Regions from separate parts of the Bacillus kalamii genome, predicted to be linked through region 2. Evidence: riboswitches for the same ligand, from Rfam matches in the RefSeq annotation. Region 2 holds a riboswitch; each other region holds the start of a gene.
What was found. Region 2 has a riboswitch for cobalamin ahead of metE (5-methyltetrahydropteroyltriglutamate--homocysteine S-methyltransferase). Riboswitches for the same ligand answer to the same signal wherever they lie in the genome.

Region 1 (11,030 bases), 700 kb from region 2:
GGATGCACCAATCAAAATGAGCTGCTTCTTGCGCTTCACATCCATGCCTGAAAATCGGGCGGATTGCTCACCAAGTGCCATTGCATTCAATTCGCGTGCATGTATTAAAATAAGGAAGCCTCCAATCAAGAAAAAGGGAAGAATGAGCGCCACATGCCCCCATCCCCTCATGGCAACACTCCCCATAGTCCAATTAAGGATATTGGATAAATCTTCTCTTGGCGATAAAGCAATCATCAATGAAATAAAGGCGCTCATAAAAGAAGAAATGATGACTCCTGCCAAAATGATTGTTTGATTGGACATTCGGCCGGTCGAATAATGCGAAATGCCTAATACCAACAGCAGTGTAAGGAATCCAAAGAGAATAGCCGCCACAGGTTGCAAATAGCCGGCCAGAAATGTTGCAGGCACATGGAAAAACAGGACAAGGACAGCACCGAGAGACGCCCCTGAAGAGACGCCTATCGTATAGGGGTCCGCCAAGGTATTTCTTAACAACCCTTGAAATGCCGCCCCTGCAAGAGCTAATGAGGCACCGACCAAAAAGGCAAGGATTACCCGGGAAAAACGGATCGTCCAAACAATCATTTCAATATTTCGGTCTCCTTCAAACAGATTCATATGGAACAGTTTACCGAACAGTATCCTTAGAATATCGGACACTGACACCGGCACGGAACCGAAGAAAACTCCCGCTATTAGGCTCGCTGCAACAAGTGCGGTCGAAACTGCCGTCAGAGCCGCTATCCGTTTATTGGTAAACATCCGGATATACGGCTTTGGCGAGCGCCTCTAAACCGTCCGCCAAACGAGGGCCCGGTCTTGAGACCAAATCGCTGTTCACATCAAAAATTTGCTTTTGCTTCACTGCATTCACTTCTTGCCAGCCTTTTCTTTCTATGACCTGATTAACCGCATTTTTATCATAATAGCCATATGTTGTAACAATGACATCTGGATTGAGCTTGACCACTTCTTCTTCATTCATCTTGATCCAGCCCTCCTGTCGGCCTGCAACATTCTCAGCTCCTATGATTGACAACAATTCATCAAGGAATGTTCCCTTCCCTCCGCTATACATTTCCGGTGGTGCGGACGTTTCAATCCATACTTTTTTCTTTCCTTTTACTTCTTTTGCTTTTTGCTGGATGGTTGCTGCCTTTTCCTTCATGCCCTTCACTATTTCCTCAGCTTTCTTTTCTGTACCGGTAGCTTTAGCGATCATTTCAATGGCTTTGTACGTATCATCGAACGTACTTTGGGATGTATTATTGACAATGGTCGTAATGCCTGCATCCTGCAATTGCTTTACCACATTGGCATGGCTTCTGGCATGGTACTCTGAAATAAAGGCAACATCAGGCGCCAATGCAAGCACACTTTCTACATTGATATCCTGCGAGCCGATTTTTTGCCTTTTCGACACTTTTTCTGGATAGTTATCAAAGTCGGATACTCCGACAATTTCTTTATCCAAGCCTAATGCAAATAAAGTTTCTGTCGTACTCGGCAAAACGGAAACAATCTTTGTAGGCTTTTCTTTGATGGTTACCTCATTTCCAGAGTCATCCTTAAATGTAACCGGAAATGCCTTCTGCTCACTGCTGGCCGATTGTTTTTCATTGTTTTCCTTTTTTCCCTCATCGCTTGTTCCGCATCCTGCCAATGCTCCGAATACAAGCAAAAACAACAGGGTTGCTGCACTAATAAACTTCATCATCCGTTTATTCATTGTCTTCCCCCACTCCTTTAGTCAACAAATGTAAGAATCTTCTGATACATGTATAAATAACTACGGGAGATATGAAAAAGAGCCCTGACTATAAAGTCAAGGCTCTCATTAAATGTAAGTCACATACAATAACCTGCTTGACTTACTTTTCCCTCCGAAAAACAAGTTATCCCTTTTTAAAGCAGGTCTCCTGGCTTCGCATCATACAGCTTCCGCTGCCTTCCCAAACTAGGTTCAGTGGCAAGCGGGTCATAAAAAAGATGCTTACAGTAGCGGGGGCTGCACTGGATTTTCACCAGTTTCCCTATTATCCTGATTACAGGCACTTCAAAAATCGTATTTAATTATCCATGTATACTCCATTATTTTACAACAAATACAGAATCTTGTCAGCCATTAATTAGAATGCCCAATTTCCATTTCGGAAGATTGGTTCTTCCTTACCGTCTTCTGTAATGCCATCGATATCCATTTGGTCGGATCCGATCATGAAGTCAACATGTGTAATGCTTTCATTTGCTCCGTTTTCATTCAGTTCCTCACGCGACATTGTTTTGCCGCCATCCAAATTGAATGCATACGCACTTCCAATAGCCAGATGGTTTGAGGCATTTTCATCAAAAAGTGTATTGTAATAAAGGATATTGGATTCAGAGATTGGCGAATGATGAGGCACCAAAGCCACTTCTCCCAAATAATGCGAGCCTTCATCTGTTTCAATTAAATCCTTCAATACATCCTCGCCCACTTCTGCTTTTACGTTGACAATACGGCCATTTTCGAAAGTCAATGAGAAGTTGTCAATGATATTGCCGTTGTAGCTTAATGGTTTTGTACTGGAAACAGTTCCGTTCACCCCAGTCTTCAACGGCATACTGAACACTTCTTCAGTAGGCATGTTTGCCATGAATTCCACGCCAGCTTCAGAAATGCTTCCGGCGCCGCACCAAATATGTTTTTCCGGAAGTTCTACTGTCAAATCAGTACCTGGCGCTTTATAATGCAATTTTTTATAATGCTTTCCATTCAAATAGTCCACTTTTGTATGTAATGTATCATCATGTTTCTTCCATGCTTCCACAGGATTATCCTGGTCGATTCTAGTCGCCTTGAAGATTGCTTCCCATAAAAGCGTAATTCGATCTTCTTCCGGTGCATCCGGGAAGACCATATCTGCCCATGCCTGGGATGGAACAGCCACAATGGACCAGCATACTTTATCCGCTTGCATGATTTGGCGGAATTTGCTTAACGCTTGACCGGATGCTTTCTGGTTATTCGCCAAACGTTCCAATGCCACACCCTTCAACAAATCAGGAGAAGACGAAATAACAGAAAGGAATGAAGCGCCCTGCTCTGCAAGTTCATTTGTTTCATTTGCCTGGTGCACAGGGAATGTTTTGAACACGTCATCCCCTGCATGCTCATATTTCAAGCGGGTGATTGTATCATCGCTCCATTGGACAATGACATTATGCGCTCCTGCTTCATATGCTTTTTTCGTAATGATGCGGACTAATTCCGCACCTTCTAGCGTTGTTCTCACAACAAGCGTTTGCCCGGGCTGTACATTAACGCCCACTTTAACAGCTAGCTCTGCATATTTTTCTAGACTTTGTCTGAAATCTTTCATATCCTACCACTCCTCTGACTGAATATTCATTACAATTGTATCTATTATAGCACCTCACGTCCAAGAATTTATATTTCTGAAAAGACTGTCAAATTTTACTTTCACCTTTTACCACTTGTTCCCTCCTTTTTTCCTAAAAAAATCTTTCACAAATACATGGATATCTTCATAAAATTTAGAACAACATCGTATAGGTACCAGCATCATTTCACATCGGAAAACAACATCTTCAGGGAAAAAGAAACAAATTAATGTTTGTTTTTTTCAGAAGATGAGCTATAATATGTACAAAAGTTGCACTAAGGAAACATTTTTACAGAAACGAAAAAATAAAGGAGATGACCAATTTGAATCAACAAGTTCCCCTATCTTCTTTACAGCCGGGCGACAAACTGATCGTTTCCACCCTGCAAATAGAACCCGTTATGCGCAGACGATTATTGGACTTAGGTTTCGTACCCGGTTTTGCAGTTGAAATGATACAAAAAAGCCCTCTTGGCGACCCCATTGCCTTTCGGGTCAGCGGTACCACGATAGCTCTCAGGAAAGAGGAATGTGATCAAATTTTTGGCGAAAGAGTGAGTGCAAATGAGCGAACATACCTATAGGATAGCGTTAGCCGGCAATCCCAATACTGGGAAAAGCACTTTATTCAATGCCTTGACGGGCATGAACCAGCATACAGGGAATTGGCCGGGAAAAACAGTTGAACAGGCAATCGGTTCTTATATGTTCGGCAAGGAAACCTATGAGGTGATCGACCTGCCGGGAACCTATTCTCTATACTCCAATTCCACGGATGAAGAAGTAGCACGCGATTACATTATTTTCGAGAAGCCTGATGTTACCTTGGTTGTGATGGACGCGACAAGCCTTGAACGCAACCTGAATCTGGCCTTGCAAGTACTTGAGATGACTTCATTGGTGATTATTTGTCTAAATCTGATGGATGAAGCGAAAAAGAAAGGCATCCAAGTGGATAGCCAACTATTATCAAAAAAACTGGGCGTGCCAGTCGTACAGATGTCGGCAAGGAATAAAGCCGGCCTGGATGTTCTACTTGCAAAAGTACGCGATATGGTTCATGGCAACACCTCTGTCGCCCCTTACCTTGTGGAATATCCGCCTGACATAGAAGAACAAATACTGAGCCTAGAGAAAGATATTAAAGGCCTATTCGGCGATCATTATCCAACTAGATGGATTGCCCTGCGATTGCTCGACGGCGACGATGCATTATTGCAGTCGCTGAAGGAGAGGCTGCCCCGGAAAGAGAGCGTGATTGTGTGAATAGTGCAGAAACACTGGACAGAATTGCGGAAAAAGCGGCCGGCATGGCTTCCACAACTGTCCGTGAAGATATTGTAGGAAGTATATACAGGCAGACACACCGATTCTCCCAGGCTGTCGTCTCCACCAAAAACGAGAGAGACTTCAAAACAGAAAAGCTAGATAAGATTCTCACCAGTAAATTATGGGGCTTCCCCATTATGTTCATTATGCTCGGAATTGTATTATGGCTGACTATAGCAGGGGCGAATGTCCCATCTTCTTTATTGGCCGATCTGTTCAATTACCTAGAAGCCAAATTAACGGCATTATTCGCCTTCCTTCATGCGCCTGAATGGCTCCACGGAATGCTGGTTCTAGGTTTGTTCAGAGGAACTGGCTGGGTTGTTTCAGTTATGCTGCCACCGATGGCTATATTCTTTCCAATGTTTGCACTATTGGAAAATTACGGTTATCTCCCTAGGGTGGCCTTTAACATGGATCGATTATTCAAATCGGCCGGCGCCCACGGAAAACAATCTTTGACAATGGCTATGGGATTCGGCTGCAATGCAGCAGCCATCATGAGTACTAGAATCATTGAGTCCCCGAGGGAGCGCATGCTCGCCATTCTGACAAATAATTTCATTCCTTGCAATGGCCGGTGGCCAACATTGATCCTGCTCGCCTCCCTCTTTATGGCTGCCAGCTTTACCGGGCTTTCGGCAACACTCATGACATCAGCCATACTGATCGGCTTCGTGCTGATTGGCGTCTTTGTCACATTGACCGTGTCATGGGTTTTATCAAAAACTGCATTAAAAGGTATTCCGACTCATTACACATTGGAATTGCCCCCGTATAGGCGGCCGAAGTTTTGGGATACCATTTTGCGCGCAAGCCTTGATAAAACCTTGCTTGTACTGAATCGGGCGATAAAAGTGGCTGCACCCGCCGCCTTATTGACCTGGATATTGGCCAACATCGATATGGGCGATACTAGTATTCTTATGCATTTCGTCAACTTCCTGGATCCATTCGGCCAGTTGCTCGGGATGGATGGGTATATACTGGCGGCCTTCATCATCGGACTTCCAGCCAACGAAATTGTCATTCCTGTTCTATTAATGGCCTACCTTTCGACAGGCTCCTTAACAGAAGTGGAACAAATGTCTGAGCTTAAAAGAATACTGCTCGACCAGGGATGGACCTGGCTGACCGCACTTAATATGATGCTCTTCTCATTACTGCATTATCCTTGCGGGACTACTCTGTTGAATATTTATAAAGAAACGAAAAGTGCCAAATGGACATTTATGTCATTCATCATCCCTACAGCCATCGCTGTAGGTGTTACCTTCCTGGTAGCTGCAATCGTCCGCGGCTTCGGGTTGGTATAAAGAAATAAAAGGGAACGAGCGGAGAAAACTCGTTCCCTTTTTTATTTCCTTCAGATCATCCAGTACGTATACCTCACCGATGCGTGGATATACTGCCATTAAAAAGCGAGAATCCGTATAACCTTACAGAAATGAAAGGTTATGTAAGGTTATTAGATGTATCTTCACCTTTCTCATGCTCTATTCTATATATAGAAATCAGCGTTATAACGGAGGTACAAATGGAAATCATTACAGTCAATCAACTAGTGAAAATGTATAATAGCTATAAAGGGACCAAAGAGGCCGCAGCTCTTAACTGCATAGACTTAACAGTCTCCGAGGGAGAATTCGTTGGCATAATGGGGCCAAGCGGCAGCGGAAAAACATCTTTGCTCAATATTTTATCGGGTGTAGATAAAGCGACGTCCGGCAGTGTCACCATCGACCAAAGAGACATTACTAAGATGTCAAAAGACGAGATGGCCCTTTTCCGCAGAGAAAAAATAGGGTATATATTCCAGGATTTTAATTTATTGGACAGCCTTACCCTTCAGGAAAATATTGCGTTGCCCTTGATTTTAGACAAAGAAAATCCCGAAGTGATTGAAGAAAAAGTCAATCAGTTATCCGCATTCCTTGGTATAGATTCTATACAAAACAAATATCCTTACCAAATATCCGGAGGCCAGAAGCAAAGAGTGGCAGCAGCCCGAGCATTGGCGAATGACCCGCAAGTCATCTTCGCTGATGAGCCCACCGGCAACCTCGATTCTAAATCTGCAACAAACGTTATGAATATCATGGGCGATTTAAATGGCAAGTGGAACAGCACTATAGTGATGGTGACACATGATCCCTTTGCGGCTTCTTTCTGTAAACGGATTGTCTTCATCAAAGATGGCCAAATTGAAATGGAATTAAGGTCATCAGGCGACCGTCGCATCTTTTTCGACCGTATTTTGGAAGCACAAAGTGTCGTTGGAGGCGGTCGTGCATGACGTTTAAAGACATTATACGCAAAAATTTCATATACAATTTCAAGAAATATATCTCTAATTTTTTGGTCAACTCGATGACAGTTACCATGCTATTTATACTAAGCTGTCTCTTATTCAATAAAGATGTTATGACAAACATTAATATCACAGCCTTATACGAAGTGATCAACATTAGCCTCATCATCCTTATTCTGTTTTCTGTATTTTTTATTTCATATACTAATACTTCCTTTTTAAAGTATCGCGGAAAAGAATTGGGAATGTATATGACATTGGGGATGACATCCAAAAACCTCTCCATCATGATTTTATTGGAGAATTTAACACTTTTCATCATGTCACTTCTATCAGGCTTAGTATTCGGCGTCGTTTTTTCGAAATTATTCTTTGTGGCTCTGAATCACCAACTGCCATATAATCCAGTCGTATTCGAGCTGCCGTTAATCGCCTTTATCACAACGGCCATCGTCTTTTTTTTGATCAATCTATGCAACTTTTTATTTATACAATTTTATATAAGGAGAACCTCCATCATTGATATCCTTAAGGCTTCCCAGACGAATGAAAAGCAGAAGGGCAATATCCTTTTGGGTCTGATTGCTCTTTGTTTATTCTTTTGGGCGTTATTCACACTCGGTCGATCATCCAGTGAAGAAGCGGACATATGGTTAAGGGTCCGTTTTGCTATTTTGCTGGCTGCGCCATATTTCATATATGGCAGCTTAATAAGCCTCATTTTAAAGGTCGCTAAACCGTTCAAAAAATTTTATCACACTAACATGCTGATACTTGGAAATCTTTCGCAAAGATTCGGCACATTTAAGAAAACCCTTTATTTGGTTTCAGTGCTGATGACCAGTGCCATCTTTTTTGTTGGCTTATTTTACTCCTCTTACGTTTCATCAGTACCGAAAATCAATAAGTATTTTCCCTACGATGTTTCCTATGTAGAAACAGCCCTATACAATAAAACGGAAACCGGAGACCTATTAACGACTCTTAAAAAGAAAGGAAGTACCGTTACATCCGTCAGTTCTTTTGAATTTATAGACGTCTTCAGCTTTAAAACAAGCGGACAAAATATTACCATGGATGATAGCAAAACCAATATCATCGCTGCACGAAATTATAATAAACATATGAAAGAAAACATAGAGGTTCCACCGGGCAAAGCAGTGTATATAAGCAGCGTTCCACTCTCTCCGCCCGATCCAAAAGAGAATATGGTGCTGACCTCGTTGCAAGCATTGCCTGGACTTGAGAGGAAATTGGCAAATAGTTTTGACATGGAAAAGAAAAAACAAATACTGTCAGACGCTTTGAGTAAGGGCGCTACCTTAACGATACAAGGCAACCGGCTTACGTCGCTGAATAAGCCTTTCACAAATTTTGTGTATGATTATTCAGCTTACCACTCTGGAGATGCCTTTATCCTTAATGATGAACAATATAACCAATTCAGAAAATCAGTAAGTCAATCAGCTATTAAAGTAATGCACCTCATAAAAGGGAATATACCTGAAGAAGCATTTACTGCTTTGAAAGAGGAGCTTAAACAGGATAATGGATTTACACATAACGAATGGACATACAAAAAGTCTGTGTTTGATATATCGGATAATGAACAGATGAATCTAAAAGAAGATCTATTGCCCGTATATAAACAGAAGCAGCTCGGCATAGAAAAAGAACAGACAGGCAGCCGTTTTTTCCTTATGGCCTTTATTGGCGCCATCCTTACATTGGCTGCTGGTGTAGTGCTGTTCTATAAGGTGCTTGCCGATATCGACCGAGATAAAAAAAGGATCGTTTCACTAAAAAGAATCGGCATTACCACAAAAGAAATCAGAACGTTAATCTCTAAAGAATTGGCCATTATTTTCTTTGTACCGATTTTCTTCTCGCTCCTAGTCGGCGCATATATGTCATTGACCGATTACTTCCATACAACGGATTTCTTACCTATTCTCATGCACCTATCCATAGTATGGTCCTTCTTCATTATCATCCAAATTGGTATGTATATAATTAGCTTCCGAAAATATATGAAGGAATTGAACCAGTTGGATTCTTAAAGCCCAAAAGGCCTGGAGGGATTATATCCCTCCAAGCTTTTTTTTCAATTCGAATAATCTCTAGTCTCGTTTATTCGACCTTCCTATATAATAGATATCTTTTGTTCTCCGCTATCTTTCAGAGAACCATTCCCTATGAGAGATAAGCACATATTACTTTTCTTTTATTTCCTTTAGTAAAGCTATCATCTCTTCATTCTGCTTGATGATTGTCTGGTTTTGCTGCCTGAACTTGGTGAAATCAAACAGATATACCAACAATACGATTAGAACGATAAACTCCACATAAACACCCCATTCCAACTCTATCTTTAACATATTATACCATTTATAACCATTCTATCATTCTACTCCTTTTCTAGGCAGTCCTTGGCTTGGCATTGGCCATTTTGCACATTGACCATCTAAAGGTGGTTTTTTGTATAGAATCATAGGCATCCCACAAATGGTCGACAACCCGCACTTCAACGCCTCTTTCGAAATGTGCGTTAAATAAGTCTGTAATTGCCGTCTTTGCAATCGGAACCTGTGTGTGCATACTGGTATAATAACCCGCATCGGCATCCAGCAAAGAAAACTGCTTCGGGTTGAATTCATATAGATAGAGCGTCGTTTCCTTCATAATTTGAAACCAATTGTGTTCGATCATTACGACATGCGTATTGGTTGTTGCAGAAAAATGCCTTTCACTATCATCCACTGTCGTATTCGGACCTATATGGTAGCAGACTCTTGGGCAATGTCTCGGCGTCAAAAAGTTGGGAAGGCATTCTTCATTAATGGCCCACACTAAAGGAATAGTCGGATCAAGATCCGTGCGTGAAGGTTTTCTTGGATGGAAGATTTGAATATCATTCTCTTCGCTTACGTGGAATAATCGCATAGTCCCATTATCTCCTCTTTTAAATAGACGATCTAGTTTAAAACCAATAAGGAAGAAATCCTTTATAAGAGAATACGTACCTAACCGATACTCCCTTTTCCAATTACTGTATTATACTATCACTTCTGCTATAAACAAAATCCATATATGCAGCTGGCCATTTCGGGCGCTGTCCAGAAACCAATGAGATAAATGCGATTTCATTTTCGCTATCATGATTTGGCTCTTATCCTTCTTCCCATCCCAAATCATATAAATCGCGCATACGATAGTGAATGCCATTCATTTCATTGAGCGCCGATTCGATAGTTAATGGCCTGTTTCAATACGGATCGCTTCGGCTCCTCTGCCTGTGCAATCCCATCATCCTTTTATTGAAACCTTTCTTGCTATATCATCTGGAAAAATAAGTATTGACAGTAAGAAAAATACATCTTATATTTTCACTATGCCAATATTACTTAAGTAATTAATTATTAAGAAGTGAATGAAAGGGAGGATCTATAAATGGGGGCAAATGAGGAATTGTTTGAAGTGACTTCCATGTTTCAAACATTCCTGAAGGGAATTTCACAAAATTGGAAAAAAGAAGGATACAGCATCAGTATTAATCAATTTAAGGTGCTTCGCATATTGGCGACTGAGGGACCGCAAAAGGTTTCTGAGCTTGCGAATATCCTCTGCTTATCATCTGCAGCCATCACAGGTGTCACCGACCAGTTAGACTTGGACGGCTATGTCCATAAGGAACGGTGCAGCCAGGACCGGAGGGCCGTCATCATTACAATCACCGAAACAGGCAAATCGATGGATGAATCTATCGTGAATAGCCAGAGCGGTATGTTTCAATCATATTTCCAAATCCTGTCCAGGCAGGATATTCAGCATTTAAAACGGATTTTTTCAATGCTGAATTCCAACTTTTAAATCGAACATAAGGGGAGAATCAGTAAACGGATGGAACATTTATCAGTTAAACGAAAGGTGTCAATTATGGTTGCTATTATGGCGGCCATGTTTTTTGCAGCCATCAACCAAACGATTACCAGTACGGC
Region 2 (11,030 bases):
TCATTCATGGCTGTGAGGGTAAGAAGCAAATTTATTGTTTTTTTCGTTCATTCATTATAAACTCTTCTTCATGCTTGATGATGCTTTTGGTCAAAAAGCCGATGAAAGTGAATATTAGGCCGATTCCTACACTTACATATAGAATCGTGAAGGATTTTCCAAAAACAGTCTGCGGAGCAAGATGTGGATCTCCAACGGTAGTGATCGTCATGATGCTGAAGTAAAAAGCGTCAAAGTATGTCATTCCTTCAATCTCATGGTAAAAGAGCGTACCTGATAATAAAACCATGATCAGTGTATAGAACAACCTTCGAAAAGCTTTAAATTTCATAGAAGAAAAGAAAGATGTCAGAAACCGTTTCGCTGTTAGAATAAATGAAATCAATGGCTGCCAGCTCCTTCGATGTTGTAGTAAGGGATTAGTTGATCTGCGCCTTTTCATTCTTAAACTTCATATACATCTGTGTATATTGGAGCAGCTCCAATAAATGCAATGACAGTTCTGAAGGGAGGTCGCTTGATGAAGAAAGGATTCGTGTCACATTGACGATGACATGCAGTCTCGGTTCATCGTTTTTTAATTCTTTTTGAATAAATTGAAGCATTTCATTAATTTCTGTAGTTTCATTTTGCGCTTCTACTAAAACGGTATCTAGCAATCCATGGATTTTATCCAACATGTTTGAAGGGCACTCCAAGTACAGCGGACTTACTATTTCAATGGCGTTGGGAGGAAAAAGAATTCTTTTCTTTTCTAGCACCATCGGTATGGCGCACTCCAAATAGTAAAGATTGAATTCAATAAAATCTTCAATTGATTTGCTTTCCATAGAAATCATTTCTGATATGCGTATTTGATGGTGCAGGCTTCCCAAAAATGCCGTTGCGAAATCAAAGGCATGTCGCTTGATTTCTTCGCCGAACACATCAATAAAGCGTTGTGTCAGCCAGCTGACCTCAGTAATACGTTCATTTGATATGAATTCCTTTAAATCTTTGTTATTTTCCATTACTAAAGCTTCATACAAAGAAAAGACACGGTATTTTCGGAAAATAGTCATTTTAGTCGATATTTGCTTCATTAATAGATATTTATCCTTTTTGCTTCCGGATTTTGAAATGTGCTGGCGTTCGATGGAGATTTCATCGTTTACATGTTGAAGAATGGCTAATACGAGATCCTTCTTGCTGTGAAAGTAATTATAGAAAGTTCCTTTTGATATGCCAGAGGCATCAATTATGTCTTGTACAGAAATAGAGTAGTACCCTTTTTCGTTAAATAATTTCTGTGCACAGGTGATAATTATTTCCTGTCTATTTATCATAACTAGGCTCCTTTTTGGACTGGTAGTATAAAAATATAATAAGTGTTTAATTTATATATTTCAACTTTTATGAACGATACAAATTGATTGACAATTGGTGAAACTGTAGTAAAATTGCTAAATGTACTACACGTATAAAATATATACAACGGGTTTTACGGGAAACGAAATATTTGGAGAGGGTGATTAAAAATGAGTTATTCACATGAAAATCCGACTGATATTCATGGAAAACCATTTAATCGACCTCTATTAGTTGCAGTTATACTAGTAGGGGCTTTCGTAACGATCCTGAATCAGACGCTGCTGGCAACAGCATTGCCTATGATTATGAAGGATTTGGATATAACTGCATCTACCGGCCAATGGTTGACTACGGCCTTTATGCTCGTGAATGGGATCATGATCCCGCTGACTGCTTTATTGATTAATAAAATCAACTCGAAAACATTATTCCTGATCGCTATGATCCTATTTGCGATAGGTACTGTGTTTGCGGCTGTTGCAAATAGTTTTAGTGTCTTGTTGGTTGGCCGTATTATCCAGGCCATGGGCGCCGGCATCATGATGCCATTATTACAAACAATATTCTTAATGATCTTCCCGGTTGAAAGAAGGGGAGCGGCAATGGGAATGGTAGGTCTTGTAATTGCGTTTGCTCCTGCAATTGGGCCTACCCTTTCTGGTTGGATTGTAGATACATGGGATTATCACTACTTGTTCTACATTGTCTTGCCGATTGCGATCCTGGATATCATTTTTGCATTCTTTGCAATGAGAAATGTTGTTCCATTATCCAAACCAAAAATCGATTATTTATCCATTGTGTTATCTACAATCGGTTTTGGTGCTGTCCTATACGGCTTCAGCTCTGCAGGTAACGATGGCTGGGATGATACAATCGTCATCACTTCCCTAATTATTGGGGTACTTGGCATTATCGCCTTCGTATGGAGACAATTAACCATGAAAAACCCTATGCTCGAATTCAGAGTATTTAAGTCGCCAATTTATGCATTAACAACAGCTATCGGTGCTATTTTGAATATGGCAATGCTTGGAGCGAGTATCGTATTGCCGATCTATATCCAAAGCATCCACGGCAAGAGCGCATTGTATTCAGGTCTGGTTTTATTGCCTGGTGCCTTGTTAATGGGGATTATGGGGCCAATCACAGGTCGCGTATTTGATAAATTCGGAGCCCGCTGGCTATCCATTACTGGTTTAACCATATTGGTTGTGGCAACCGTTCCGTTTATGTTCCTTGGTTTGGATACAAGCATGGGTTGGATTACCTTTATTTATGCAGCACGATTCTTAGGTATTTCAATGGTTATGATGCCATTGACAACAGCAGGCATCAACTCGCTGCCTAATAAATTGATCAGTCATGGTACGGCTGTAAACAACACATTGCGTACAGTAGCCGGATCAATCGGTACAGCCATTCTAGTTACCATCATGACGAATGTAACGAAGTCTCATGAACCATCTGCTTCTTTGGCAGCTACAGACAAATTGGCTTATATGAAAAAAATGGCCGATGCTGCAATCGATGGAATCAATGGATCCTTCATCTTTACTTTTATCCTTTGCATCATTGCACTGCTGATGACTTTCTTCTTGAAAGACCGCAGAAAAGTAGTAGATGTTGAAAAAACAAAATCAGTATCTAAATAATAGTATAGATTGCAAAAATGATGCCAAAAGAACCCGGATGATAAACATCCGGGTTCTTTTTATAATGATGCCAAGTTAAACATGAGTTTTTGTTTTTTTTCTCTAAATGAAAGATTCAGACCCTCTGATTTTGAAGTATCCTTTTCTCTACTCCTGTTTCTGGATATTGTATCCTATTCTTCTCTAAATCAAGTTATATCAATCTAATAATCCAAACCGGAATTTTGTCCCATAAATATAATGCAGATGTGAAGAGTATCTGTAAGCTCTTACTCTAATGATTTATCCACCAGATGATGCAGAACATTCTTTCTGTTTATTAATAAACTGACCTTCCATGTTATTTTAACTGCACAATTTTGTTCATTTTTCATCTATATATCAACCGATTTAATTAACGCAGTTTTCCAATAGGGATTATAAAAATACATTGACTTCAAATTCTTTACATGGTATGATTTTCTAAATTTTTATAATATTTATTTAATTTAGATATTATATTTTTACATGTAAATAGTGGATATTGGTTTCTTAATCATTTTATTAAGATTAAAAGGGGAAGCCTGGTGAAATTCCAGCACGGTCCCGCCACTGTGAGGAAAGAGTTCCTTTCTTTCTGAGTCAGATTACCTTCCTTTATCGACAACGCTGCGGACCTACGGGTGATAGGGAGGTGTTAGAATTTCAATCAATTAGTTTATTTGATGTGCACTTCTAACCTTCACTACAAAGGGATAGAAGTGTTTTTTTATTGAATAAGAATGGGGATGGAAAAAGATGAAGAGCAGTAATTTAGGATATCCAAGAATTGGAGAACAACGTGAATGGAAAAAAAACCTCGAGGCATTCTGGGCAGGGAAGATCGACGAAGAAAGCTTTTTGGCGAATATGGATGAGATCAGACTGAAGGGGCTTATAAAACAAAAGGATGCTGGATTAGATATCATTCCGATCAATGATTTTACTTTTTATGATCATATGCTTGATTTATCGCATATGTTTAATCTGATCCCTGACCGCTATCAAGATATTCAAAGCAGATTGGATACCTATTTCTCAATGGCTAGAGGCAATGATTCTGCTGTTGCCAGTGAAATGACCAAATGGTTCAATACCAATTATCATTACATTATTCCTGAGTGGAATGGCGCTACTTTATCATTAGTGGAAAATAAACCGTTAGATGCTTATAAAAAGGCTAAGAAACTGGCTGGGATCGAAGGGAAACCAGTAATGGTTGGGCCTTATACATTTCTTTCTTTATCAAAAGGATATAACCACGATCAATTTGGACAGTTGTTGAATGATTTAGCAAAACTGTATGGTCAAGTGTTGGAAGAACTTGAACAAGAGGGTGTAAAATGGGTGCAAATAGATGAGCCGGCATTTGTGACACATCTGACAGAAGACCAAATAGAGCTAGTAGAGAACGTATATCACCAGTTGCACAACGCGGCACCATCGGTACGGATTATGCTGCAGACTTATTTTGATTCAGTGGAACACTATGAATCTGTTGTATCCTTGCCCGTTCAAGGGATAGGCCTTGATTTCGTACATGGCAAAAAGCGAAATCTCGAATGTTTGCAGCAATTTGGATTTCCGCAAGATAAAGTGTTGAGCGCCGGGATCATCGATGGACGAAATATATGGAAAAGTGATTTGACAGAAAAGAAAAAAGAGATCGATTACTTGCTGCAATTTGTTTCCAATGATCGCCTTTGGATTACACCTTCATGCAGCTTGTTGCATGTACCTGTCACTCTTACATATGAAACCAATATCGATCCTACGTTAAAGGGGGCATTGGCATTTGCAGATGAAAAACTGGGCGAAATAACAGGCTTAGTCCAATCGTTTTCGAATGGAGATGAACAGAGAAATACTCTTTTCGATCGTGCTTCAGAAGCTATTGCTGCATTGAATAATTCACCCTTCCGAAACCGACAGGATGTACAATCTGCCTTAGAGGCAATAAAAGAGGAAGATTTCCACCGGTCGCATCCTTACCAAGAACGAAAAATGATTCAAGGGGATTTTTGGAAGCTGCCATTATTTCCGACAACAACGATCGGCAGCTTTCCTCAAAGTCCTGATATCCGCCGTGCTAGACGGAAATTTAAAACAGGCATAATGAATGAAATAGAATACGAAACCTTTATCCAGTCACAAATTAAAAGATGGGTAGATATCCAGGAAAAAATGGATCTGGATGTGTTAGTGCATGGAGAATTTGAACGGAATGATATGGTAGAGTATTTCGGCGAAAAACTGGGAGGGTTTGCATTCAGCCAAAATGCTTGGGTGCAATCTTATGGCTCTCGCTGTGTGAAACCGCCGATCATCTATGGTGATATTGCATTCATTGAACCTATGACTGTTAAAGAAAGCGTATTTGCCCAGTCGTTGACGAAGAAACCGATGAAAGGCATGCTGACTGGCCCGGTGACCATTTTAAATTGGTCTTTCGTTAGAGATGACATTAGTAGAAAACAAGTGTGCTATCAAATCGCCTTAGCATTGAAGCAAGAAGTTGAATCGTTGGAAACACACAATATCCGGATGATTCAAGTCGATGAGCCGGCACTGAGAGAGGGTCTTCCGTTAAAAAAAGGAGATTGGAAGGAATATTTGGATTGGTCAGTCCGTGCTTTCTTGCTCACTACCGGATCGGTCCAACCAGCAACTCAAATACACACGCATATGTGTTATTGTGATTTTAATTCGTTTATGGATGTCATCAGTGCACTAGATGCAGATATCATTTCTATCGAAACATCACGAAGCCATGGAGACCTGCTTTTATCGAAGCAATTGCAGGGTTATGATAAAGGTATAGGTTTAGGTGTCTATGATATTCACAGTCCTCGAGTCCCTTCAGTTGAAGAAATAGTAGAAATTATTGTACAATATAAAAGAACAATCAAGAACGACCAAATTTGGATTAATCCTGACTGTGGATTAAAGACCAGAAAAGAGGAAGAAACGATTGCTTCCCTTACACATATGGTCGAAGCAACGAAGATTATACGGACTGAAAGGGATGTAAAAGAGTTATGTCAAAAGTTGAAACAGAAGAATTAGCACCAAAAAAAGTAAGTGAATCGAAAGCAAGATTAGTGGATCTAGTATTGCCTCCGGATACAAACCATCACGGAACCATTTTCGGCGGTAAAGTTATGGCATATGCTGATAAAATCGCCGTTATTTCCGCAATGCGCCATTGCCGCAAGCCTGTTGTTACTGTACGGAGTGATTCATTTGAATTCCATGCGCCTATTACTGCTGGAGAAGCGATTTGTATAGAAGCAAGTGTTGTTTGCGCACATAGAACATCAATGGAAGTCTTTGTTCAGATCCATTCTGAAAATTTGATTACTGGTGAAAAGAAAATGACATCACAAGCGCATTTAACGATGATTGCAGTGGATGAAAATAACAGACCATCACCGGTACCTCAAGTTATTCCTGAAACAGAAGAAGAAAAACAACACTATCGTTTTGCAATGGAACGCTATGAAGCCCGTAAAAAGCAAATTGCTGAAAATAAATAATGTCTGATCAAATGAAAGAGGCCCTGTCGTTACGACAGGGCCTTTTTCATTTGATTGCAATAAACCGCAGCCTCTGATAATCGGCAATCCATTTTCCATCATGGAAAAGGAGAGGCTCTAGCTTTACTTCCATTTCATGCAGGATGGTTTCCTTTAAATGATTGGGCAAAGAATCCGGAAATAAATGATCAGCGAACATAGTAACCCAGTTTCTTAACCCATCTTTTCCTTTTAGATGTGTTGGCCTTTGAAAATGGAGCATCTGCTTTACGTGAAAACCCTCTTGTTCCAAAAGAGAAGCATACTCGCCTATACTTGGGAAGTACCAAGGGAATTGCCTGTCATCATATTCAACACCATGCAGCAGTATTGCCTCCTTTAAAGCGGATGTTATGATGTGGACATTCCCTTTTCCTCCCATTTCAGCAACAAATCTTCCTCCAGGTTGTAAGCTTTCATAGATTTTCCTTATGACCTGTCGTTTATCCTTCATCCAATGCAAGGCAGCATTGGAAAAGACCGCATCAAATTCATCATGAAACGGGAGATTAGAAGCATCGCATTGCTGAAATGGCAAAGAGGGATATTTATGCTGGGCTTCTTCGATCATGGCGGCAGAATAATCGATTCCGATAATAGACTGGCAAGATCGGCTAATCGCCCATGTAAGGTCACCTGTGCCGCAGCCTACGTCCAGTATGTGTTCATTGTGGCGAGGCGTTAGCCACTCCATTACATCTTTCCCTAGATCAGAGACAAAGTGATGTTTTTCATCGTATAAAGAGGCGTTCCAATATCGTTTCTGTTGACTCATACAGAACCTCCAAACTGAATAGTACAGATTAATTGACAATATTATACATGTATTTATTTGAAAATTCAATAACTATGTATGCTTCAAATGTGAATGAAAATACTTTGTGTAAGCGCCAACATCAAAAAGATATTTTAGTATAATTTTTACGATGCTCTTTGATCAATCATACACTTACTGAGTATTGGATTAAGTGTTTTTGCGTATATTCACATAAATACTTAAATTTACTTGAAGTTTTGCTTATTTACACTTACAATAAGAATAGGTGATAAGACATGAATCAAGAAGAACGTATGTTAAAAATTTTGAACTACTTAGAAACACACACCTTTATGAATACTCAGGATATTTGTTCGCTATTCGGCGTATCAAGGGATACGGCAAGAAGGGACCAAGTGAAATTGGCTGAAAGGAACTTAGTGGCAAGGACGCACGGTGGAGTGACTCTTCCAGAAAGGCATCGATTAATTAATCCCTGTGATCATTTTGAAAGCCGTATGGAAGCGGAAAGTCTGAGTAAAAGAAGAATTGGCGGCCATGCGGCAAGTTTCGTGTCAGATGGTGATGTGGTTTTTTTAGATATTTCAACTACTGTCCACTCTATATCACAATCTCTTCAAGCAGAGGGAATTACAGCGGTGACCAATTCCATAGATACTGCTTATTATCTGGCCCAGAATAAACACATTTCCATACATATGCTCGGTGGTGTTCTTAACCATTCTACCCGCCATGTCAATGGATATGCAGCTTTTGAAAAACTGAGGGATTACCGTTTTGACATTGCTTTTCTAAGTTGCGCCTGTATACGGAAGGATGGCTTGTATTACGGGCATGAAGAAGACATCTACTTTAAGAGGGAATTAGTAAAGGTAGCTGACAAAATCATTTTGGTATTTGACCATACGAAAGTGGATGCACATGCGAACTTTCGGGCGTTCGATCTTACCCATATTAATACGGTCATTACAGACAGGCAGCTTCCAGAAAATATATCTTCTGAATTAGCAAAAAATAAGTGCACGGTGATCGATCATTTGTAAAGAGGAGAGGAGCTAACGATTATGTTAACTAGTATTATTTTTGATATTGACGGCACTATTATCGATAATGAAACGGCTATATTAAAATCACTGCAAGCGACTTTAAAAGAAGAAGGCATGGAATACGAATTGGCGGATTTGCGCTTTGCCTTGGGTATACCAGGTAAAGAATCGTTGCGGAAACTAAACATTCAAGATATTGATAATGTCCATGCAAAATGGAGTGAAAAAGAACGACAATTCACTCGACAGTCAGAAGTCTTTAAAGGTCTTGAAGGGGTTATTGCTGCAATTGCCCAATCGGATTTGAATATTGGAATCGTCACATCCAAGACCAGATATGATTATGACACACAATTTTCCAAGATGCCAGTTAGCAGCCATTTCGATATAGCGGTGGTAGTGGAAGATACAGCCCACCATAAGCCTCATCCGGAACCCTTGCTGTTATGTCTAGAAAAGCTGGGTGCTTCGGGGCAAGAAGCCATATATATCGGGGACAGCATTTATGATAATCAATGCGCTAAAAATGCAGGCGCCCAATTCGGTTTAGCATATTGGGGATCTAAAACAAAAGAAGGCTATCATCCGGATTTTGTCTTTAAAGAGCCTGGAGATATTTTGGATATGCTTAAGAAGTATAATTTACTATAAAAAAATTATGTAAACTAAATGCGAAAAGCCCTCTAAAAAGGGGCTTTTTTATTTTGCATTGAAAAGGGTAGATGCCCATCTATCTTTAATTCGTTTCGTCTGAGAGCGTTTCTCAAGCAACCTAATAAATGACATTTACATCAGATTGTACGATACAATCCAGATGGATAATTCCCTTAAAATGGATAAAAATTAGCTAGATTGTAAATAACGTCGCAAAATAACAATTTGGCGACGTTTTATGCTACAATTTAAGGAGAATTTAAGCCTTTAAGGGGAGAATATACATGGATGTGAAGATGCCTAAATTGCTAAAAGATTTTTTGATCTATTTGACGACGATTAAAGGAAAATCTCCAAGGACAAGACGTGAATACCAATATGACCTTATTTTATTTTTTCGGTACTTTTGCGCCACTCAAAATGAGGACATACTGGATATAACAACGGATATAGTGGAAGTTACGCCGATACATACAATGACAGCAGATCTTTTAAAGGAAGTGACATTGGAGGATTGTTACGCTTTTCTTGAATATTGTGAAACCGTCCGAGGGAATAGCGCGCATAGCCGTGCGAGAAAAGTAGCTTCTATCCGTTCTTTCTTTAAATACGTTACCGGAAAAAGGCGCCTATTGGACATCAATCCAGCTGAGGAGCTTGAAAGCCCGCAAATTGGGAAAAGGACCCCCATCTATATGAATTTAGAGGAAACACATACCTTTATGGGAGGCATCAAAAGTGGGAAGCATTATTACCGCGATTTTTGTATGGTCACTTTTTTACTTAATATGGGGCTTCGTGTATCGGAGCTATGCCAATTGAATCTTCAATCCATCCAAGGAGATGCCATCCATATTATCGGGAAAGGGAATAAAGAACGGACCATCTTTCTTAATAAGGCATGCAGGCAGGCGTTGGACCAATATATCCAGAATGAGAGAGAAGCACTCAAGGGTACAGAAGATGAAAAGGCTCTTTTCCTTTCGCAAAAAAAGACAAGAATATCGAGAAGGAATGTGGAGAGGATTGTTGCATCTATCAATGACCGTTCTGGGTTAGGAAAAGAGAAGCTGACACCGCATAAACTGCGGCATACATCGGCTACACTCCTTTACAGAAATGGTGCGGATATCCGGAGCCTGCAGTATATTTTAGGGCATGCAAGCGTATCGACTACGCAAATTTATACACATGTTGAAGATCGAGAAATACGCCATGTCCTTGAGAATAACCCACTCAATAATTAATTAACCATAATTACATTATGCAAACTAATCTTGAAATCATTTTGATATTGTCGAAAAAAATGGTATTGTGGTAGTAAGAGCATCGAATCAGAAAACGAACATTTTCAGTTTATTTATGTTAAAGGGAAGTGCTGCTATATTGAGCTTAAACGTACAATATTTGATCGAACATTTTGCCTATTTCGGAATTGTTATTGCATTGGTCGGCGGGATCATCGGATTGCCTATACCTGATGAAATCCTATTAACTTATGTAGGGTATACTATTTATCAGGGGCATCTCTTGCTCTTGCCGGCATTGCTTGTTGCTGTTTTTGCTGCGATGTGCGGTATTTCCCTCAGTTATTTTTTAGGGCGGAAGCTTGGTTTGCCCTTTATTAAAAAATTCGGTCCCACATTTCATATTACGGAAAAGAGGCTACACCTTTCTGGCAGGCTTTTTTCAAAATTGGGATCCTATTTCATATTTCTCGGTTTTTTTATACCTGGAGTGCGGCATGTAACCGCCTATTTAGCGGCTATCCATGGGTATTCTTTCAGGAAGTTTTCACTGTTTGCTTTTTCTGGTGCAGCAGTCTGGGCAACTACTTTTATCATTTTAGGAAATGTGTTCGGCGATCAATGGAGTATAGTTGAAAGCTATTTTATTAAATATAGCGCCTTTTTCATACCCGCATGTATAACAGCTCTTGTGATAGCAGTGTTGG
Region 3 (11,030 bases), 1.5 Mb from region 2:
TTCTTTATATAAATTGTAGAGAATTTTGCTTACTGGCAGCTCCACATTATTCTTTTTAGCCAGATCCATAGCAAATCCAAGATCTTTTCTCAGCAATTTTAGAGAAAAGCCAGGCTCATAATTGTCATCTGCTATGAAACTTTTATAGTTGCGTTCATAAATACGGCTCTGACCATAACTAACGTTTAACATCTCGAATAATTTGTCAAGATCTAGATGGCTATTCCTTGCTAGATGTAAAGCTTCACTTACACCTGCGGTATAAAACCCAATTAAAAGATTGTTGATCAATTTTGTATTTGTACCGCTAGCAATGTGTTCATTTACATGAAAGATATTTTGGCCCAGTGCTTTAAAAATAGGAGTTGCCTTTTCATATACAGCTTTCTTTCCACCTACCATAATAGTAAGTGTCCGGTTAATCGCACCTATTACTCCGCCACTGACAGGAGCTGCAAGAAAATCGATTCCATTTTTATTTGCTTCTTTTTCAATCTCAAGATTCAGCTCGGGGGAAACCGTACTTGTATCTATAAGTAGAATACCGGGTTTACTCAAATGGATGATACCATTTTCTCCTAAAAATACCTCTTTTACTGCATGCGATGAAGGAAGACTAGTAAGGATAACATCACATAGTTCTACCATTTTTTGAACCGATAAACCTATTGTTCCACCTGCTTGATGAAAGGTCATTTCAGCTTCCTTGTTCAAATCTAATCCGTATACAGTAAAGGCTGACAGAAGTAAATTTTGCGACATAGGAAGGCCCATATTGCCTAAACCAATAAATCCAATTGTATTCATAAGATTTCTCTCCTTTTACATGATATATTTTTCATGTTCAGCTATTCTTGCTGCAATTTCACGCTTTTTATAGAACAAGTTACTGAAAATAGGGATAGGGAGACTATGAATTTCATCTATTAGCTGTTTTCTTTCTTTTTCATCCGTTTCGATACTTGCTAAGACGGTCAGGGCCATAGCTTCTACTTTGCGAAAGCCTTCTTCACAAAGGACATGTGCCATCTTTTCTTTCAATTCTCTTTCTTTTTGCCTTTTTTGTATGACCTTTTTTGTTCGTACAACTACTGATTCCATTTGATAAATTTCTATCTGCATATCAGCAAGTAATCGTGCATACTCTTGATCTTGATCTTGATCGTCTAAAATCTGTGAACGTTTCAAAGCTGCTAAAGATTTATAGAACAGCCAATAAGAGAGCTGAATAAATTGCTGATTTCGGTTGCCTGGATTATTGAATACAGGCTCGGGCGATAATTCTTTAGTTTGGTTCACATTATTAACTATAATTTTATGAATAGTTAGTCTATTAATTTCGTTTGTACCTTCGAAAATCCGGCTAATTCTCGCATCTCGATATAATCGCTCTATCTCATACTCCTGCATATAACCGTATCCACCATGGATTTGTACAGCCTCATCTACAATTCGACCGAGGACTTCAGAGCAATTAATTTTATTGATTGCACATTCAGATGCATAGTTAGCAAGTTGCTTTAATTTTTCTTCTAATGAATGATCAGATGTAAAAAGTTTGTCTAGCCGTCCAGCAGTTCTATAAGCAGAACTTTCAGCTCCATAGATGGAAATGGCCATGTTAGCAATCTTTTCTTGAATCATCGAAAAATAGATGATTGGTTTCTCAAACTGTGTACGTTTTTTAGCGTAGGTTATAGAAAGCGCTAATGCTTGTTTTGACATACCGATGTTTGAGAATGCTAGTTTTAAACGGGCCATATTTAAAATGTTTAATGCCACGTGATGCCCTTTCCCCACTGTACCAAGTACATTCTCTATTGGTATACTAACCTCTTCCATGATTAAAGTTGCTGTTGATGATCCTCTAATGCCCATCTTCTTTTCTTCAGGGCCAACCGAAACTCCATCAAAAGAACGCTCTACGATAAATGAAGTCATACCTTCAGTCGTTTTAGCAAAGACAACATATACATCAGCTATTTTTGCATTTGTAATCCACTGTTTTTCACCATTTAAGATCCAGGCTGTTCTCTCTTTATTCAAAACAGCAGTAGTTTTAGCGTTTAATGCATCTGATCCTGCGTTTGGTTCCGTTAAGGCATACGCACCAATCCATTCTCCAGATATGAGTTTAGGTAGATATTTTTTCTTTTGTTCTTCAGTTCCGTAATAAACATATGGTAATGTCCCTACACCCGCATGGATATTAAATGAGACACTAAACGATCCCCCAGAGCCCATCTTTTCGGCCACTAGTCCAGAAAGTTTTTTATTGAGAGAGAGACCTCCATATTTTTCTGGAACTTCGATACCGAGTAATCCTAGCTCTCCAGATGCTTTAAACAAGTCTCTTATGGTTTTGTAATCATACTTTTCAGTTAATTCAAGAAGAGGGATTACTTCGTTTTTAACAAATAAATCTGTGGTTTTTGAAATGAGCTGCTCTTCTTCACTAAAATCTTCTGGAATAAACATATGCTCTATTGATTCTGGATGAGAAATAAAGGGTTCATACCATTGCAATTCCGCTTCGGCCATCAAATTATTCCTCACTTTCACTCTTTACAATTAAATTTGAAAAAGACGATGATCTTTACGTTTTTTTACGTATCATCGCCTTTTTTAGATGTTTAGGATTTATGTTCTTCTTTAAGGACTGTTTTTGCCATTTCTTTATCCAAATTTTCAAAATTGTAATAGGATATAGTGTCATATAATTCACTTCGCGTTTGCATATCCTTGATTCCGTCTCTTTGAGTGCCTTCTTTTTTAATTAACTGAAACATTCTTTCATAGGCTTTTGCTGCCGCTCGTAAAGATGTCACTGGATATATGACCATCTGATAGCCCATTTCTTGAAATTCTTCTGCTGTGTAATAAGGAGTTTTTCCAAACTCGGTCATGTTGGCGAGAAGCGGTACTTTAATTTGATTCTTAAACAATCGGAATTCTTCTTTAGATTCAAGGGCCTCTGGGAAGATTGCATCTGCTCCCGCTTCTACATATGCAGCTGCCCTGTCGATTGCTCCATCCAATCCTTCAATGCTGCGCGCATCTGTTCTAGCTACAACAAGTAAGGAGGGAGCTACTTCTTTAATTACTTTAATCTTTTGTACCATCTCTTCTGTGGAGATAACCTGTTTACCATTTAGATGACCACACTTTTTAGGGAGCCGTTGATCCTCCAATTGAACGGCCGCTACTAGTGATTCCACCATTTCTCTAGCTGTTCGGGCAACATTCAAATACCCACCAAAACCTGTATCAATATCTACTAAAACCGGTAAATTAGTGGCACGCACAAGGTCTTTTGCATGATTTGCCACTTCAGTGGAAGTAATAATACCAAGATCAGGGAGTCCTCTGCTAGCTGTATAAGCTGCCCCTGATAAATAAAGAGCCGCAAAACCTATTTGCTGGGCAACCAAGGCGGCCATTGCATCGTGAGTACCAGGTATTTGCAAAATGGTTTTTTTAGACATAAGATTTTGAAATTGATTAGCTAGTTCCTGTTGTGTCAATGGTTGATCTACAATCCATGCCATTTAGGACCATCTCCTTTTATTAGATGAACAAATTAATGAATTCAATAACACTCAAATTTTCTAATCTTTTTTGGTCATAGCAAGTCTCTTCAATTAATCGCTGTTGTTTGATTGAAAAATGGGTTTTTATATTGTTCATAAATTTTTCTTTGATTTTTGGAATGGATTCCTCTCTGCGGAACCGATGACCTAATGGATATTCTACTTCTATCTTTTCGGTAACAGTTCCATCTAAGAAACGAATTTGCACACTGTTGGCGATTGAGCGCTTGCTCGAATCGAGGTAATCTTGACTATACTGTTTGTTTTCTACTACACTCATTTTTTCACGCAAGGCATCAATTCTAGGGTCTAGAGCACTATTATCCTCGTAGTCTTCCGCTTTAATGTCACCGTTAAGCAACCCGATTGCTGTTATATACTGCAAGCAATGATCGCGGTCTGCTGGGTTAGAGAGGGGGCCTGTTTTATCAATGATACGGATAGCTGACTCATGCGTCATAATCATAATTTCCTCAATTTCATTAAGACGGTCCACTATTTGAGGATGAAGTTTAACAGCACACTCTGCTGCTGTTTGGGCATGGAATTCTGCTGGATACGACACTTTGAACAAAACGTTTTCCATCACATAAGAATCGAGCGGACGGCCAAGGACTAATTCTTTTTTATTAAAGAGGGCATCTTGAAATCCCCAAACAGGTGCTGAAAGACTATTTGGATAGCCCATTTCACCTTTTAATGCCAATAATGCTAGGTGAACTCCCCTACTTGTGGCATCACCAGCAGCCCAGGATTTACGTGATCCAGTATTAGGTGCGTGTCTGTATGTTCTTAAACTAGAGTTATCGATCCAGGCATTAGAAAGTGCATTAATAATCTCTTGTCTTGATCCTCCAAGTAGTTTCGTGACTACTGCAGTAGTTGCGACTTTTACAAATAGAACATGATCGAGTCCTACACGATTCAAGCTGTTTTCTAGAGCAAGAATGCCTTGGATTTCATGTGCCTTAATCATCATTTCAAGAACATCTCGAATAAGAAGTGATTCTTTTCCTTCAGCAAGGCGTACTTGACTTAAGTAATCCGCGACTGCAAGAATACCTCCAAGGTTATCTGATGGATGGCCCCATTCCGCCGCAAGCCAAGTATCATTATAATCGAGCCAACGAATCATGCATCCAATATTAAAGGCTCCTTTTACAGGATCAAGTACATATGGAGTACCAGGAACACGGGTTCCATTAGGGACGATAGTGCCAGGAACGAAAGGCCCTAACAGCTTCGTACATTCTGGATAATTTAAAGCGAGAATTCCACACCCTAACGTATCGAGCAATACATAGTGCGCCGTGCGATATGCTTCTGTACTTGTGATATCTTTATACAATACATAATCAGCGATTTCTTCCAATAAAGTATCTGTTTTGGTAATATTATTTGTTTTTAGCATGAGACCCTTCCTTTTCTGTTAGGAGCTGAATATAAAAAAATAGATATTCGCCACTTTTATTTAATGGGCAACAATTGTGTTCACGCCTTCTTTTAATGAAGAACGCGACGCTCACCTATATAATGTACTCGTGGACGAAATATTCGATTATTAGCATGTTGTTCGATTACATGAGCGCAAAGACCAACCGTTCTTGCACTAAAGAAGATTGGTGTATAAAGTGGAATTGGTATGCCTAACATCCAATAAACTGGGGCTGCATAATAATCAAGGTTCGGATAAATTCCTTTCTCTCTCTCCATTACTCTTTCACCAGTTTCACACATCTCATATAATGTATAGTCGCCTTTTACATCACAAAGCTCTTTTAGCGCTTCCTTCATCATTACTGCCCTAGGATCAATTTTCTTCATATAAACACGATGACCAAATCCCATGATTTTTTCTTTTTTAAACAGTTTTGTAGTTAGCAACTCTTCGAACCTTTTAGCGGTACCGGCTTCATTTAGCATATACATAACGGCCTCATTGGCTCCTCCGTGAAGGAATCCTTTTAAGGAAGCAACTGCACCAGTTAATGCACCATATAAGTCAGATTGAGTGGAAGCGATAACTCTCGCTGTAAACGTGGAGTTTGGCATTTCATGTTCACTGTATAGAACTAGGGAACGATCAAATATTTTTTCTTCTAATGGAGTAGGTATGCGGCCTGTAATCATATTAAAAAAATTTGCAGTATATGAAAGGCTTTCGGTGGGGTGAATCAATTCCATCTTGTTAATGATCCGATAGCTGTTCGCTACAATGTTCGGTACTTTACCAAGCAGTTGGTAAGCACGGTCTTTATTTACGGTTAATGAACGGTCATCAAGGTGAATGTCAAATCCTGAGAGTGCTGAGATGCCGGTTCTAAGCCCGTCCATAGGATGAGTATGAGTGGGAAGATGATTAAATATTTCTGAGAGTTCCACGGGTATTTCATATTCGTTTTTTAAACTCTTTGCCAGTGCTTCTTTTTCGGAGGAATTAGGTAAGCTTTTTTCAAGCAATAAATAGACGATATCTAAATACTCTTTTGTTTGGGATAACTTAATAAGGTCATAGCCTTGAATAACAATTTCACTATTTTTCGTATCTAATAATGAAATTTTTGTTTCAACTGCAACTACACCATCTAATCCAGGAAAAAATGTATCCTTAGTTTCCATTTATTCCATCCTCCTATCTCCAAATAACTCTTCTCTTATATTTTTGTAAGCCTTTTCAAGATTACTTGAAAAAATGTCTTTTTCATTGTTTATTTCTGACCTTCCCATAATCTCATTCAGCTGATGTTCATAATAAGAATGTAATGTGAATGGTCTTTCAATAATGAAATTGTTCATAATACAAGTTTTAAAGCAATCGGTAAAGTACTGAACTGTTCCAAACATAGTGTCCACCTCGTAATTGTTTGTACTATCAAGAAAAATAAAAAAACAACTTCCCATTAGAAGTTGTTAAGAAATCGAACAGATACCTAAATAAGCATGTGTTATTCCTAAAAAAAAACATGCCTTCATTGCTCGCACTTAACACCCCCTATCCTCGTAGGTATTGATGTATGCTGAAGCAGGCAGGTCTCCTGGCTTTTGGTCATCGTTCTTCGATCCTTCCCATCTTCATATAGCTGAAGACAGTGGTTTTTTCGAATTACTCTCAAATACAGTTGCGGGACAGCGTCGGACTCTAACCGAACTTCCCTCTTAGGTAGATAATAAACAAAACTATCTACACCTGCTTCTACACATATAAAATTGTTAATTCGAGTTAAATATAACAAATATTCATTTAATTATCAATTTTTACCGTTAACACAAATTGTATTCTTAAGTAAGAAGTAAATTATCCATCCAAAGAATTGATTAGTCTACAATAAGAGTTTAATTAATGATTTCTACAAATATACAAATTTGATCAGTTTTGATCCAAGCTTCTCCCTTGGGTAAAAAGAGAAGCTTGGAAATTTAGAAAGAGAGGGCATGGGTCCGCCCAATATTGCTAATCCCTATTGCACTCCATCTTATTTTACATTCAACATTTTTTACGTTATCTTTAGTACACAATACTAAAATCAAAGGTGTGCTTACGTTTGCGAATTAATAAATTTATCGGTGAATCTGGAATTACATCCAGACGGGGAGCAGATAAGCTGATTGCCGAAAAAAGAGTGACGATAAACGGCATGGTTGCTGAGCTCGGCAGCAAGGTGGAAGATGGCGATGATGTTAGGGTGGATGGAAAACCCATCAAGACAGAACAGCAAAATGTCTATATTGCGCTTAATAAACCTGTCGGCATCACATCCACGACCGAAAGGCATATTAAAGGAAATATAGTAGACTTCGTCAATCATCCATTGCGTATCTTCCACATTGGCCGATTAGATAAAGACTCAGAAGGCCTGATTCTCCTTACAAATGACGGCGATATTGTCAATGAAATACTCCGTGCCGAAAATAAGCATGAGAAAGAATATATTGTGACGGTGGATAAACCATTAACCACTCATTTCCTGAAACAAATGGCAAGCGGTGTTGAAATTCTTGATACTAAAACGCTGCCTTGCGAAGTAAAAAAACTGTCCAAATATGTCTTTAAAATCATATTGACACAAGGATTGAATAGACAAATCCGCCGTATGTGCTCAGCCCTTGGCTATGAGGTTAAGGGACTTCAGCGCATACGGATCATGAATATCAGACTCGATGGCCTGAAGGTTGGCCAATGGCGCGATTTAACTGAAAAAGAACGCACGCAATTATTTTCAGAACTTCGCTATACCCCGAGAACATAAAGAAAGAAGGCTCCTTCACACAGAGCCTTCTTTCTTTATGATAACTATTCGCTTTATTCATTAAGGATTAACAATAACAATGGATCCCAACGGGCCTGTAGCGAATCTGAAGAAGCTGACATGGCCGGAACTGTTTGCTACATTGGGTGCATTCACAAGCGTGACACTAAATGTTGAGCCATTTCTGATTTGTATGGTATCTCCTACAGCATAGGAACCTACCCTTATCAAACTAATCGGCCCGCCATTGCTGGCATTCGCTGCAGGAGCACTTTGTGTAGTTGCCACTCCATTCAAAACCAAATAAAATACTGCTCCAGCAGTCGTCGGAGAATTTGTGCTTAACGTAACGTCCAAAAAATATAGACCTGCTTGCTGGACAGTAAATGTGCTCGTTACAGCATCGTAGGTGACAGAAGCACTTTGCCGCGGAAGCAAATTAAGAACATTCGCTCCAGAGGCTACTGTCTGTGGCTGAATATTGCTATTGAAGAAAGGCTGTTCCAAAGAGGTAACCGTCCCAGTCGGACCGGTTGCTCCTTGAGCCCCTGTTACCCCGGTTACACCCGTTGGGCCTGTTATTCCTTGAACTCCTGTTACGCCGGTTGGACCCGTTATTCCTTGAACTCCCGTTACCCCGGTTGGACCTGTTATTCCCTGGGATCCTGTTACACCCGTTGGGCCCGTTATTCCCTGGGTTCCTGTTACACCCGTTGGGCCAGTTGCTCCTTGAGCTCCTGTCACTCCTGTCGGTCCGGTTGCTCCTTGAGCTCCCGTTACGCCAGTTGGGCCTGTTATTCCTTGAACTCCCGTTACGCCGGTTGGACCCGTTATTCCTTGAGCTCCTGTCACTCCTGTCGGTCCGGTTGCTCCTTGAGCTCCTGTTACGCCAGTTGGGCCTGTTATTCCTTGAACTCCCGTTACGCCGGTTGGACCCGTAATCCCTTGGGATCCTGTCACTCCTGTCGGTCCGGTTGCTCCTTGGGTTCCTGTTACACCAGTTGGACCCGTTACTCCTTGGGTTCCTGTTACACCGGTTGGACCTGTTGCTCCCTGCGAACCCGTGACACCCGTTGGACCAGTAATCCCTTGGGCTCCGGTTACACCGGTTGGGCCCGTTATTCCTTGAGCTCCTGTCACTCCTGTTGGACCTGTTGCTCCTTGGGTTCCTGTTACACCGGTTGAACCTGTTGCTCCTTGGGTTCCTGTTACACCGGTTGGACCTGTTGCTCCCTGCGAACCCGTTACGCCCGTTGGGCCTGTTACTCCCTGTGAACCCGTTACGCCGGTTGGACCCGTAATCCCTTGGGAACCAGTCACTCCTGTCGGGCCGGTATCTCCTTGGACTCCTGTTACCCCATTTGGTCCCGTTATTCCTTGGGCTCCCGTTACACCAGTTGGACCCGTTGTTCCTTGGGTTCCTGTTGGACCTGTTGCTCCTTGGGTTCCTGTTACGCCAGTTGGACCCGTTGCTCCCTGCGAACCCGTTACACCCGTTGGGCCCGTTATTCCTTGGGCTCCCGTTACACCGGTTGGACCGGTTTCCCCTTGGGCTCCTGTCACTCCGGTTGGGCCGGTTTCCCCTTGGGCTCCTGTCACTCCGGTTGGGCCGGTTTCCCCTTGTGCTCCTGTCACTCCGGTTAGTCCGGTTTCCCCTTGGGCTCCTGTCACTCCGGTTGGGCCGGTTTCTCCTTGATCTCCCGTTACGCCAGTTGGGCCTGTTACTCCCTGTGAACCCGTTACGCCGGTTGGACCCGTAATCCCTTGAGCTCCTGTCACTCCTGTCGGTCCGGTTGCTCCTTGAGCTCCCGTTACTCCAGTTGGGCCCGTTGCTCCCTGCGAACCCGTAACACCCGTTGGGCCTGTTATTCCTTGAACTCCTGTTACGCCGGTTGGACCCGTTATTCCCTGGGTTCCTGTTACACCGGTTGGACCCGTTGCTCCCTGCGAACCCGTTACACCCGTTGGACCCGTTATTCCTTGGGCTCCTGTTACACCGGTTGGACCGATTTCCCCTTGAGTTCCTGTTACACCAGTTGGGCCGATTCCCCCTTGGGCTCCCGTCACTCCTGTCGGTCCGGTTTCTCCTTGAGTTCCTGTCACTCCGGTTGGGCCCGTATTTCCTTGCAATCCTGTTACACCAGTAGGACCCGGTTCTCCTTGAGATCCCGTTACTCCTGTCGGTCCGGTTTCTCCTTGAGAACCTGTTAATCCCGTTGGACCGACTTCTCCCTGAGCACCCGTTACACCAGTTGGACCGACTTCCCCTTGAACTCCCGTCACTCCTGTCGGTCCGGTTTCTCCTTGATCTCCCGTTACTCCAGTTGGACCCGTTATTCCTTGAGCTCCTGTCACTCCGGTTGGGCCCGTATTTCCTTGCAATCCTGTTACACCAGTAGGACCCGGTTCTCCTTGGGCTCCCGTTACACCGGTTGGACCCGGTTCCCCTTGAGCTCCTGTCACTCCTGTCGGGCCGGTTTCCCCTTGTGCTCCCGTTACTCCAGTTGGACCCGTTACTCCTTGAGCTCCCGTTACACCGGTTGGACCCGGTTCCCCTTGAGCTCCAGTCACTCCCGTTGGTCCGGTTTCTCCTTGAGTTCCTGTTACGCCTGTTGGACCGATTTCACCTTGGGTTCCCGTTACTCCTGTCGGTCCGGTTGCTCCTTGGTTTCCTGTCACTCCGGTTGGACCCGTTATTCCTTGTGCTCCCGTTACCCCGGTTGGGCCAGGTTCCCCTTGAGCTCCCGTTACTCCAGTTGGACCCGTTATTCCCTGGGTTCCTGTTACACCGGTTGGGCCAGGTTCCCCTTGAGCTCCCGTTACTCCCGTTGGACCGATTTCACCTTGAGCTCCTGTCACTCCTGTTGGTCCGGTTTCTCCTTGAGTTCCTGTTACGCCTGTTGGACCTGTTATTCCTTGTGCTCCCGTTACTCCAGTTGGACCCGTTATTCCCTGGGTTCCTGTTACACCGGTTGGGCCAGGTTCCCCTTGAGCTCCCGTTACTCCAGTTGGACCGATTTCTCCTTGAGCTCCTGTCACTCCTGTTGGTCCGGTTTCTCCTTGAGTTCCTGTTACGCCTGTTGGACCGATTTCTCCTTGGGCTCCCGTCACTCCGGTTGGACCCGGTTCCCCTTGAGCTCCTGTCACTCCTGTCGGGCCGGTTTCTCCTTGATCTCCCGTTACTCCAGTTGGA

Region 1: it holds a riboswitch for cobalamin, as region 2 does, so the genes downstream of both, ABC357_RS12560 (ABC transporter substrate-binding protein) here and metE (5-methyltetrahydropteroyltriglutamate--homocysteine S-methyltransferase) in region 2, are expected to answer to the same signal.
Region 3: it holds a riboswitch for cobalamin, as region 2 does, so the genes downstream of both, ABC357_RS01620 (hypothetical protein) here and metE (5-methyltetrahydropteroyltriglutamate--homocysteine S-methyltransferase) in region 2, are expected to answer to the same signal.

Annotation. Positions count from the first base shown of each region.
Region 1 covers NZ_JBDFMI010000001.1:2,537,809-2,548,838, forward strand. The annotation lists gene ABC357_RS12555 (FecCD family ABC transporter permease) at 1-768, opposite strand, end outside; gene ABC357_RS12560 (ABC transporter substrate-binding protein) at 755-1,723, opposite strand; cobalamin riboswitch at 1,899-2,080, opposite strand; gene ABC357_RS12565 (aminopeptidase) at 2,136-3,368, opposite strand; gene ABC357_RS12570 (FeoA family protein) at 3,716-3,976, shown strand; gene ABC357_RS12575 (FeoB small GTPase domain-containing protein) at 3,957-4,658, shown strand; gene ABC357_RS12580 (nucleoside recognition domain-containing protein) at 4,703-6,037, shown strand; gene ABC357_RS12585 (ABC transporter ATP-binding protein) at 6,259-7,017, shown strand; gene ABC357_RS12590 (ABC transporter permease) at 7,014-9,092, shown strand; gene ABC357_RS12595 (hypothetical protein) at 9,246-9,410, opposite strand; gene ABC357_RS12600 (DUF6886 family protein) at 9,451-9,975, opposite strand; gene ABC357_RS12605 (MarR family winged helix-turn-helix transcriptional regulator) at 10,483-10,902, shown strand; gene ABC357_RS12610 (MDR family MFS transporter) at 10,933-11,030, shown strand, end outside.
Region 2 covers NZ_JBDFMI010000001.1:1,839,321-1,850,350, reverse strand. The annotation lists gene ABC357_RS09260 (potassium channel family protein) at 32-385, opposite strand; gene ABC357_RS09255 (TetR/AcrR family transcriptional regulator) at 420-1,325, opposite strand; gene ABC357_RS09250 (DHA2 family efflux MFS transporter permease subunit) at 1,518-3,005, shown strand; cobalamin riboswitch at 3,513-3,657, shown strand; gene metE (5-methyltetrahydropteroyltriglutamate--homocysteine S-methyltransferase) at 3,783-6,089, shown strand; gene ABC357_RS09240 (acyl-CoA thioesterase) at 6,062-6,559, shown strand; gene ABC357_RS09235 (class I SAM-dependent methyltransferase) at 6,606-7,373, opposite strand; gene ABC357_RS09230 (DeoR/GlpR family DNA-binding transcription regulator) at 7,652-8,419, shown strand; gene ABC357_RS09225 (HAD family hydrolase) at 8,441-9,073, shown strand; gene ABC357_RS09220 (tyrosine recombinase XerC) at 9,361-10,323, shown strand; gene ABC357_RS09215 (DedA family protein) at 10,463-11,030, shown strand, end outside.
Region 3 covers NZ_JBDFMI010000001.1:306,760-317,789, reverse strand. The annotation lists gene ABC357_RS01645 (NAD(P)-dependent oxidoreductase) at 1-807, opposite strand, end outside; gene ABC357_RS01640 (acyl-CoA dehydrogenase family protein) at 823-2,541, opposite strand; gene prpB (methylisocitrate lyase) at 2,634-3,548, opposite strand; gene ABC357_RS01630 (bifunctional 2-methylcitrate dehydratase/aconitate hydratase) at 3,568-5,001, opposite strand; gene mmgD (citrate synthase) at 5,094-6,209, opposite strand; gene ABC357_RS01620 (hypothetical protein) at 6,210-6,434, opposite strand; cobalamin riboswitch at 6,599-6,796, opposite strand; gene rluF (23S rRNA pseudouridine(2604) synthase RluF) at 7,133-7,837, shown strand; gene ABC357_RS01610 (beta strand repeat-containing protein) at 7,898-11,030, opposite strand, start outside.